Regions from separate parts of the Kitasatospora sp. NPDC032150 genome, predicted to be linked through region 2. Evidence: predicted binding sites of a transcription regulator. Region 2 holds the regulator's gene; the other holds the start of a gene.

Region 1 (3,408 bases), on a different contig from region 2:
GCCCGCTCCACGCGGCGCAGCAGCACGTTGACCCGGGCCGCCAGTTCCCGCATCGAGAACGGCTTGGTCATGTAGTCGTCCGCGCCGACGCCGAGGCCGACCAGCAGGTCCGTCTCGTCGTCCCGCGCGGTCAGCATCAGGACCGGCACCGGGCGCTGGGCCTGGATCCGGCGGCACACCTCAAGGCCGTCGAAGCCGGGCAGCATCACGTCGAGGACCACCAGGTCCGGCTGCCAGGTATGGAAGCCGTCCACCGCGCCGGGGCCGTCGTGGGCCACGGCGACCTTGAAGCCCTCGGCGCCGAGCCGGGCCGCGATCGACTCGGCGATCGTCGGCTCGTCCTCGACGACGAGCACCCGTCGCTGTGTGGTCACCGGACTGCCAGTGCCGGTGCTCTCCTGCTGAATTTCTGTCACGGTCACGCCACCGCCCCCAGGGCTGCGGGCCGACTGCCTGTGGGGACAGCGGGCTCCGCTCGTAGTCGTCTTGTTCCGTCATGGGCCGTGTTCGGGCCCGCGGTCCACCCGAAATGCCGTCCGCCGTCGGCACCGGAAGGAAAGGCCCGCAGGTGTGGGTCTGCGAGCCCTCCGCTCTCATCGCAGCGTACGGACACTGCGAGCATCCCGGCAGGTGAACCGGATACAACCGGCCTGTCGGCCGGGGCCGGAGACCTGCCCGGGATTGGGTACGGGGCGATACCTTACCCGGCAAAAATATCGACCGTAACGGTGCGTATGCCCTCGATCGGATGGCACACTTCATTGCGAAGTGACTACTTGTCCGTAAACAAAGGGCTGGTACGGACCAAGGTGGGGAGGGTGTCCGGCCCGGTTTGACGCGATCTTCACAGGTCCCTCCCAGCAGGCTCTCAGGAGCTCGACGTAACGTGGGCACGACAATGCCACTCGGCCCACACGACCTGGAGCGGAGGCGGGATGCCGGAGCCGCTGGGCGGTGCCGCAGGCGGCCCGGCCGGTGGGCCGTTGGCCGCCGCGGGGGCGCGGGCGTGCTGTCGGGTGCGGGCGGGGAGCTGGCGTGGCAGGTGAGCGGCGGTTCGGACGGCCGGCGGTCAGCGACCTGCCGGCCCTGGTGCGATGGCTGGTGCCCACCCCCCGGCGCAATCCCTTCGCGTTCGGCTACCTGCTGGTGCTGCTCGGCATCGCCCTCTTCTCCCATGTCGCCGATCCGGCCCTGGTGTACCGGCTCCAGGCGTTCTCCAGCACCGACGGGCACAACCTGCTGCACCGGACGGTGCTGCCCCTCTTCCTCAGCGCACTGTGGGTGGCCGGACCGGTCTGGATGCCGTACCTATGGGCCTTCGCCGTCACCGTGGCGCCGCTGGAACGGCGGGTCGGCGGGTGGCGGGCGGCGGGCGTCTTCGCCGCCGGGCACATCCTGGCCACCCTGCTTTCGCAGCTGGTCGTCGCGGTCGCCGTGGCCTTGGGCCGGCTCGGCTCCGACGCGCTGGACAGCCTCGACATCGGCGTCAGCTACGGCGTGCTGGCCAGTCTCGGCGCGCTCGCCGGACTGCTCCGGACGCCCTGGCGGCTCGCGGCGCTGACCGGGGCGGCCGCCGTGATCGGGCACGGCATCCTCGCCGACCAGGACCTGGTCACCGGCGTCGGCCATCCGGCGGCCCTGCTGGTCGGTGTCTCGCTCTGGCGATGGCTGCGGCGCGGCGGCCCGCGCAGCGAAGCGTTCCAGGGGCGCGAGGAGCTGTGCGAGCAACCCGCGGTGGCGCGGGCGTAGGTCCCCGGTCGGGCGGGTGCGTGGCCGGCCTGGCCGGCCGGGCGGCGCCGTGGCGGTGCGACGAGCCGCGACCGGGGCCGTGTGCCGTCGCGGGGTGGCCGTTTCCTCTGTGTTCTGAGCGGTGCGGCTCGGTGCGTCCCGCTGTGAGGGCTTCCGCGCAGTCGAGTCGTTCGCTCAGGGCGAACGTGGTGCCGGGAACATCCCGGTGCCGCCAATCCTTAGTCAGGTCAACTCAAGTTCGCTGACTGGGGAGAGATCATGGCATCCACGTCCGCTTCGCTCACCCTGCCCGTACTGCCGCTCGACGACGAAGTGGTGCTGCCGGGCATGGTGGTCCCGCTGGACCTGTCCGCCACCGAGGTGCGCGCCGCCGTGGAGGCGGCCAGGGCGGGTGCGGCGGGCGGTGCGAAGCCGCAGGTCCTGCTGGTGCCCAGGCTGGACGGCTCGTACGCGGCGGTCGGCACCCTGGCCACCGTCGAGCAGGTCGGCCGGCTCGCCGACGGCGACCCGGCAGCCCTGGTCCGCGCCGTCCGCCGGGTACGGATCGGTGCCGGTACGACCGGCCCGGGTGCCGCGCTCTGGGTGGAGACCAGCCCGTTCCGCGAGTCCGACCCGGGGCTGCCGGTGGCCGGCCGGGCCGCCGAGCTGCTCAAGGAGTACAAGTCGCTCTCCACGAAGTGGCTGCGCAAGCGCGGGGCCTGGCAGATCGTCGACCGGGTGGCCCAGACGGAGGACGTGGGCGAGCTCGCCGACAACATCGGGTACGCGCCCTTCGCCACCGCCGAGCAGAAGCTCAAGGTGCTGCTGGAGGCGGACCAGCTGGCCCGGCTGGAGTACGCGCTGACGCTGCTGCGCGACCACCTCGCCGAGGAGGAGGTCAACGACACCATCCGCAAGGACGTCGAGGAGGGCGTGGCCAAGCAGCAGAAGGAGTTCCTGCTCCGCCGGCAGCTGGAGGCGGTCCGCAAGGAGCTGGCCGAGCTGAACGGGGAGGCGGTCGACGAGGAGGGCGACTACCGGGCCCGGGTGGAGGCCGCCGACCTTCCCGAGAAGGTCCGCGAGGCCGCCCTCAAGGAGGTGGACAAGCTGGAGCGCGCCAGCGACCAGTCACCCGAGGGCTCCTGGATCCGCACCTGGCTGGACACCGTCCTCGAACTTCCCTGGAACGAGCGCAGCGAGGACTCCTACGACATCGCGGGCGCCCGTGCGGTGCTGGACGCCGACCACGCGGGCCTGGCCGACGTGAAGGACCGGATCGTCGAGTACCTGGCCGTGCGCAAGCGCCGGGCCGACCACGGGCTCGGCCTGGTCGGCGGCCGCCGTGGGGGTGCGGTGCTGGCGCTGGTCGGCCCGCCCGGGGTGGGAAAGACCTCGCTCGGTGAGTCGGTCGCCCGTGCGATGGGCCGGAAGTTCGTCCGGGTGGCACTCGGCGGCGTCCGGGACGAGGCGGAGATCCGAGGCCACCGGCGAACCTACGTGGGCGCACTCCCCGGCCGTATCGTGCGCGCCATCAAGGAGGCCGGGGCGATGAACCCGGTGGTCCTGCTGGACGAGATCGACAAGGTCGGCTCGGACTACCGGGGCGACCCGGCGGCCGCGCTGCTCGAAGTCCTCGACCCGGCGCAGAACCACACCTTCCGCGACCACTACCTGGAGGTG
Region 2 (3,408 bases):
CATCCTGGAGACCCTGATCCCGGTGCTGGACGACATCGGCCGGGCCCGCGAGCACGGCGAGGTGACGGGTGGCTTCAAGTCCGTCGCCGAGTCGCTGGAGATGGTCGTCGCCAAGCTGGGCCTGCAGCAGTTCGGCAAGGAGGGCGAGCCCTTCGACCCGACCATGCACGAGGCGCTGATGCACAGCTACTCCTCGGACGTCACCGAGGACACCTGCGTGCAGATCCTCCAGCCCGGCTACCGCATCGGCGAGCGGATCATCCGCCCGGCGATGGTCGCGGTGGCCGAGCCCCAGCCGGGGAGCCAGAGCACGTCCGCCCCGGAGGCCTCCGACAAGCCGGAGTCCGACAAGGGTGACGGTGCGGCCGAAAGCTGACACTCTGTGCGCTGCGGAGTCGTACGTCGTCCATCGTTGCGACGGACGGCTCCGCAGCGCCGTATCCGCGAGCATTGACCGTTATTTCTGGCCTGGGAGGTGGCGGCAGCCATGAGCACCAAGGACTACGTGGAGAAGGACTACTACAAGGTCCTCGGTGTGCCCAAGGACGCCACCGCCGCCGAGATCAAGAAGACGTACCGCAAGCTGGCCCGGGAGTTCCACCCCGACGCCAACAAGGGTGACGCCAAGGCCGAGGAGCGTTTCAAGGACATCTCCGAGGCGTACGACGTCCTCTCGGACGAGAAGCGCCGCAAGGAGTACGACGAGGCCAGGTCGCTGTTCGGCGCGGGCGGCTTCCGCGGTGGTGGGGCCGGCGGCGGCAGCTACAACTTCGACTTCGGCGACCTGTTCAGCGGCTCGCAGGGCGGCGGCGGGGGCATCGGCGACGTCTTCGGCGGGCTGTTCGGGGGCCGCGGCGGCCGGCAGGCCCAGCCGCGCCGGGGCGCCGACGTCGAGACCGAGGTGACGCTGAGCTTCGAGGAGGCCGTGGACGGCGCCACCGTCCCGCTCCGGATGACCAGCCAGGCCCCGTGCCGCAGCTGTTCCGGCACCGGTGCCAAGGCCGGCACCACGCCCAGGGTCTGCCCGACCTGTGTGGGCGCGGGCACCGTCAGCCGGGGCCAGGGCGCCTTCGCGCTCTCCGACCCCTGCCGGGACTGCAAGGGCCGCGGCATGCTGGTCGACGACCCGTGCACCGTCTGCCACGGCAGCGGCCGCGCCAGCTCCGCCCGAACCATGCAGGTCCGCATCCCCGCCGGGGTGCAGGACGCCCAGCGCATCCGGCTCAAGGGCAAGGGTGCCCAGGGCGAGCGCGGTGGCCAGCCCGGCGACCTCTATGTCACGGTCCACGTGGACTCGCACCCGGTCTTCGGCCGCAAGGGCGACAACCTCACCGTGACGGTCCCGGTCAGCTTCCCCGAGGCCGCGCTCGGCGGCACCATCGAGGTGCCGACGCTGAACGGCCCCGCCGTGAAGCTCAAGCTGCCGCCCGGCAGCGCCAACGGCCTCACCATGCGGGCCCGTGGCAAGGGTGCCACCCGCAAGGACGGCACCCGCGGCGACCTGCTGGTCACCGTGGAGGTCGTGGTCCCCAAGAACGTCACCGGCGACGCACTGAGCGCACTGGAGCACTATCGCGAGGCCACCGCCTCGGACGACCCGCGTGCCGCCCTCTTCAAGGCGGCGGAGGGAGCGTGACCAGATGAACCAGGACCAGACCGGCTCCGGCAACCCGATCGGCCCGGGCCTCGGGGAGGGGCTCCCGGGCGGTCCCCGCCCGGGCCGGGCCTCCTCGTCCCGTGCCAACCCCGCGGGTAGGACCAACTACGTGCTGACCGAGGACACCCCGGTCTACGTCATCTCGGTGGCCGCCGAGCTGTCCGGCCTGCACCCGCAGACCCTGCGTCAGTACGACCGCCTCGGCCTGGTCTGCCCCGACCGGACGGCGGGCCGCGGCCGGCGCTACTCCGCCCGCGACATCCAGCAGCTGCGCGAGGTCCAGCGCCTGTCCCAGGACGAGGGCATCAACCTGGCCGGCATCAAGCGCATCATCGAGCTGGAGAACCACGTCACCGCCCTCCAGTCCCGCATCGCCGAACTGGTCGGCTCCCTGGAGGACGCCGCCGCCACCCTCCAGCAGCGCGAGGCCGCCGTCCACGCCTCGTACCGCCGGGACCTCGTTCCGTACCAGCAGGTCCAGCAGTCGAGCGCTCTGGTGGTGTGGCGGCCGAAGCGGTAGAGATCGGCTCCTCCGCGAGCTGTTGGCGCCGCCTGCTGACGGGGTGCCAACAGCTCGCGCTCATGCGTAGAGTGCTCCCTGATAAGTCGGCTGCAACGGTCTGTCACAGGACCTGGTTCCCGGGACCTGGTTCCGGTCTGAGAACCCAACACGCGGTCGGCCTCGCCGGACGGAGCCAGAGGGATGGGAGGCCAGCAATGAGGGACCCAGGCATAGCCCAGTCCCAGGCTGATCCCCATGACGTGATTTCCCGATCCGCGAGATCCCTCTACCTTCGAGTAGTCGCTGAAGGAGGCCGGCTGAATGCGGCTGCAGAAGCCGATCCCGAGGCGAAAGCCGAGCTTCTGGAACTCGGGCTCCTGACTCCGGACAACGAAGATCCGACCGCGCTGATCGCCGCGGATCCCTCCCACATAGCAAGCCGTTTGGGCACGTACTGGCAGGAGCAGGCCCATTCGTTCCTGTCCCGGGCGGTCGCACTCCCCTCGGCCCTGCAAGAACTCACCCAGGCATACGGAGCGAGCAGCCCACCCACTGAGCAGGGCGGGCCGGTCGAATACGTCCACGGACTCGCCGAGATCAACCAGCGTCTGGAGATCCTCGTCGAGGGCGCCGCCAAAGAAGTACTGACGGCGCAGCCCGGCGGAAGTCGCCCTCAGGATCTGATCCGCAGGATCGGTGACCGCGACGTCATGCTGGTGCGCCGAGGAGTTTCCCGTCGGACGATCTATCAGCCCAGCGCACGTTACTCGGCACCGACCCGCCAATATGCCGAGCGCATGACCGATCAGGGTGCCGAGGTCAGGACCCTCGCCGAGCCGTTCACCCGGCTGATCATCGTCGACCGCGAGGTCGCCGTCATCCCGGTCCAGGGGGACTACGAACGCGCCGCGTTCGTCCACGATGCCGCAGTGGTGGCGCACCTGACAGCCACCTTCGAAGGTCTCTGGGACCGCGCAATTCCGTTTCCCGGCGCCACAGAGGTACCCCAGGAAGTGATCTCGAGGCTTCGCGCGGAAATCCTGCGGATGATGATCCAAGGCGTGGGCCACCGAGTCATCGCCAGAAGCCTCGGCATCAGCGAACGCACGCTGGCGCGGCACATAGCGGACATCCGCGAGGAGTACGAAGCGGAGACCTTGTTCCAACTGGGCTGGCGGATGGCCATGAGCTCACCACACCTGTTCAGCGCGAACGACGACCTCCTCCCGGAGGCATGACCGGCCGTTCG

The links. The regulator HspR, encoded in region 2, represses chaperone genes until heat shock. The targets are predictions, from matches to a motif close to TTGAGNNNNNNNNNCTCAA.
Region 1: the regulator HspR is predicted to act here: its motif matches at 1,967-1,985, upstream of lon (endopeptidase La).

What each region holds. Positions count from the first base shown of each region.
Region 1 covers NZ_JBVIMH010000008.1:103,978-107,385, reverse strand. The annotation lists gene ACZ5ON_RS12320 (response regulator transcription factor) at 1-416, opposite strand, end outside; gene ACZ5ON_RS12315 (rhomboid-like protein) at 1,036-1,749, shown strand; gene lon (endopeptidase La) at 2,008-3,408, shown strand, end outside.
Region 2 covers NZ_JBVIMH010000021.1:65,738-69,145, reverse strand. The annotation lists gene grpE (nucleotide exchange factor GrpE) at 1-376, shown strand, start outside; gene dnaJ (molecular chaperone DnaJ) at 488-1,636, shown strand; gene ACZ5ON_RS23730 (heat shock protein transcriptional repressor HspR) at 1,641-2,177, shown strand; gene ACZ5ON_RS23725 (helix-turn-helix domain-containing protein) at 2,420-3,397, shown strand.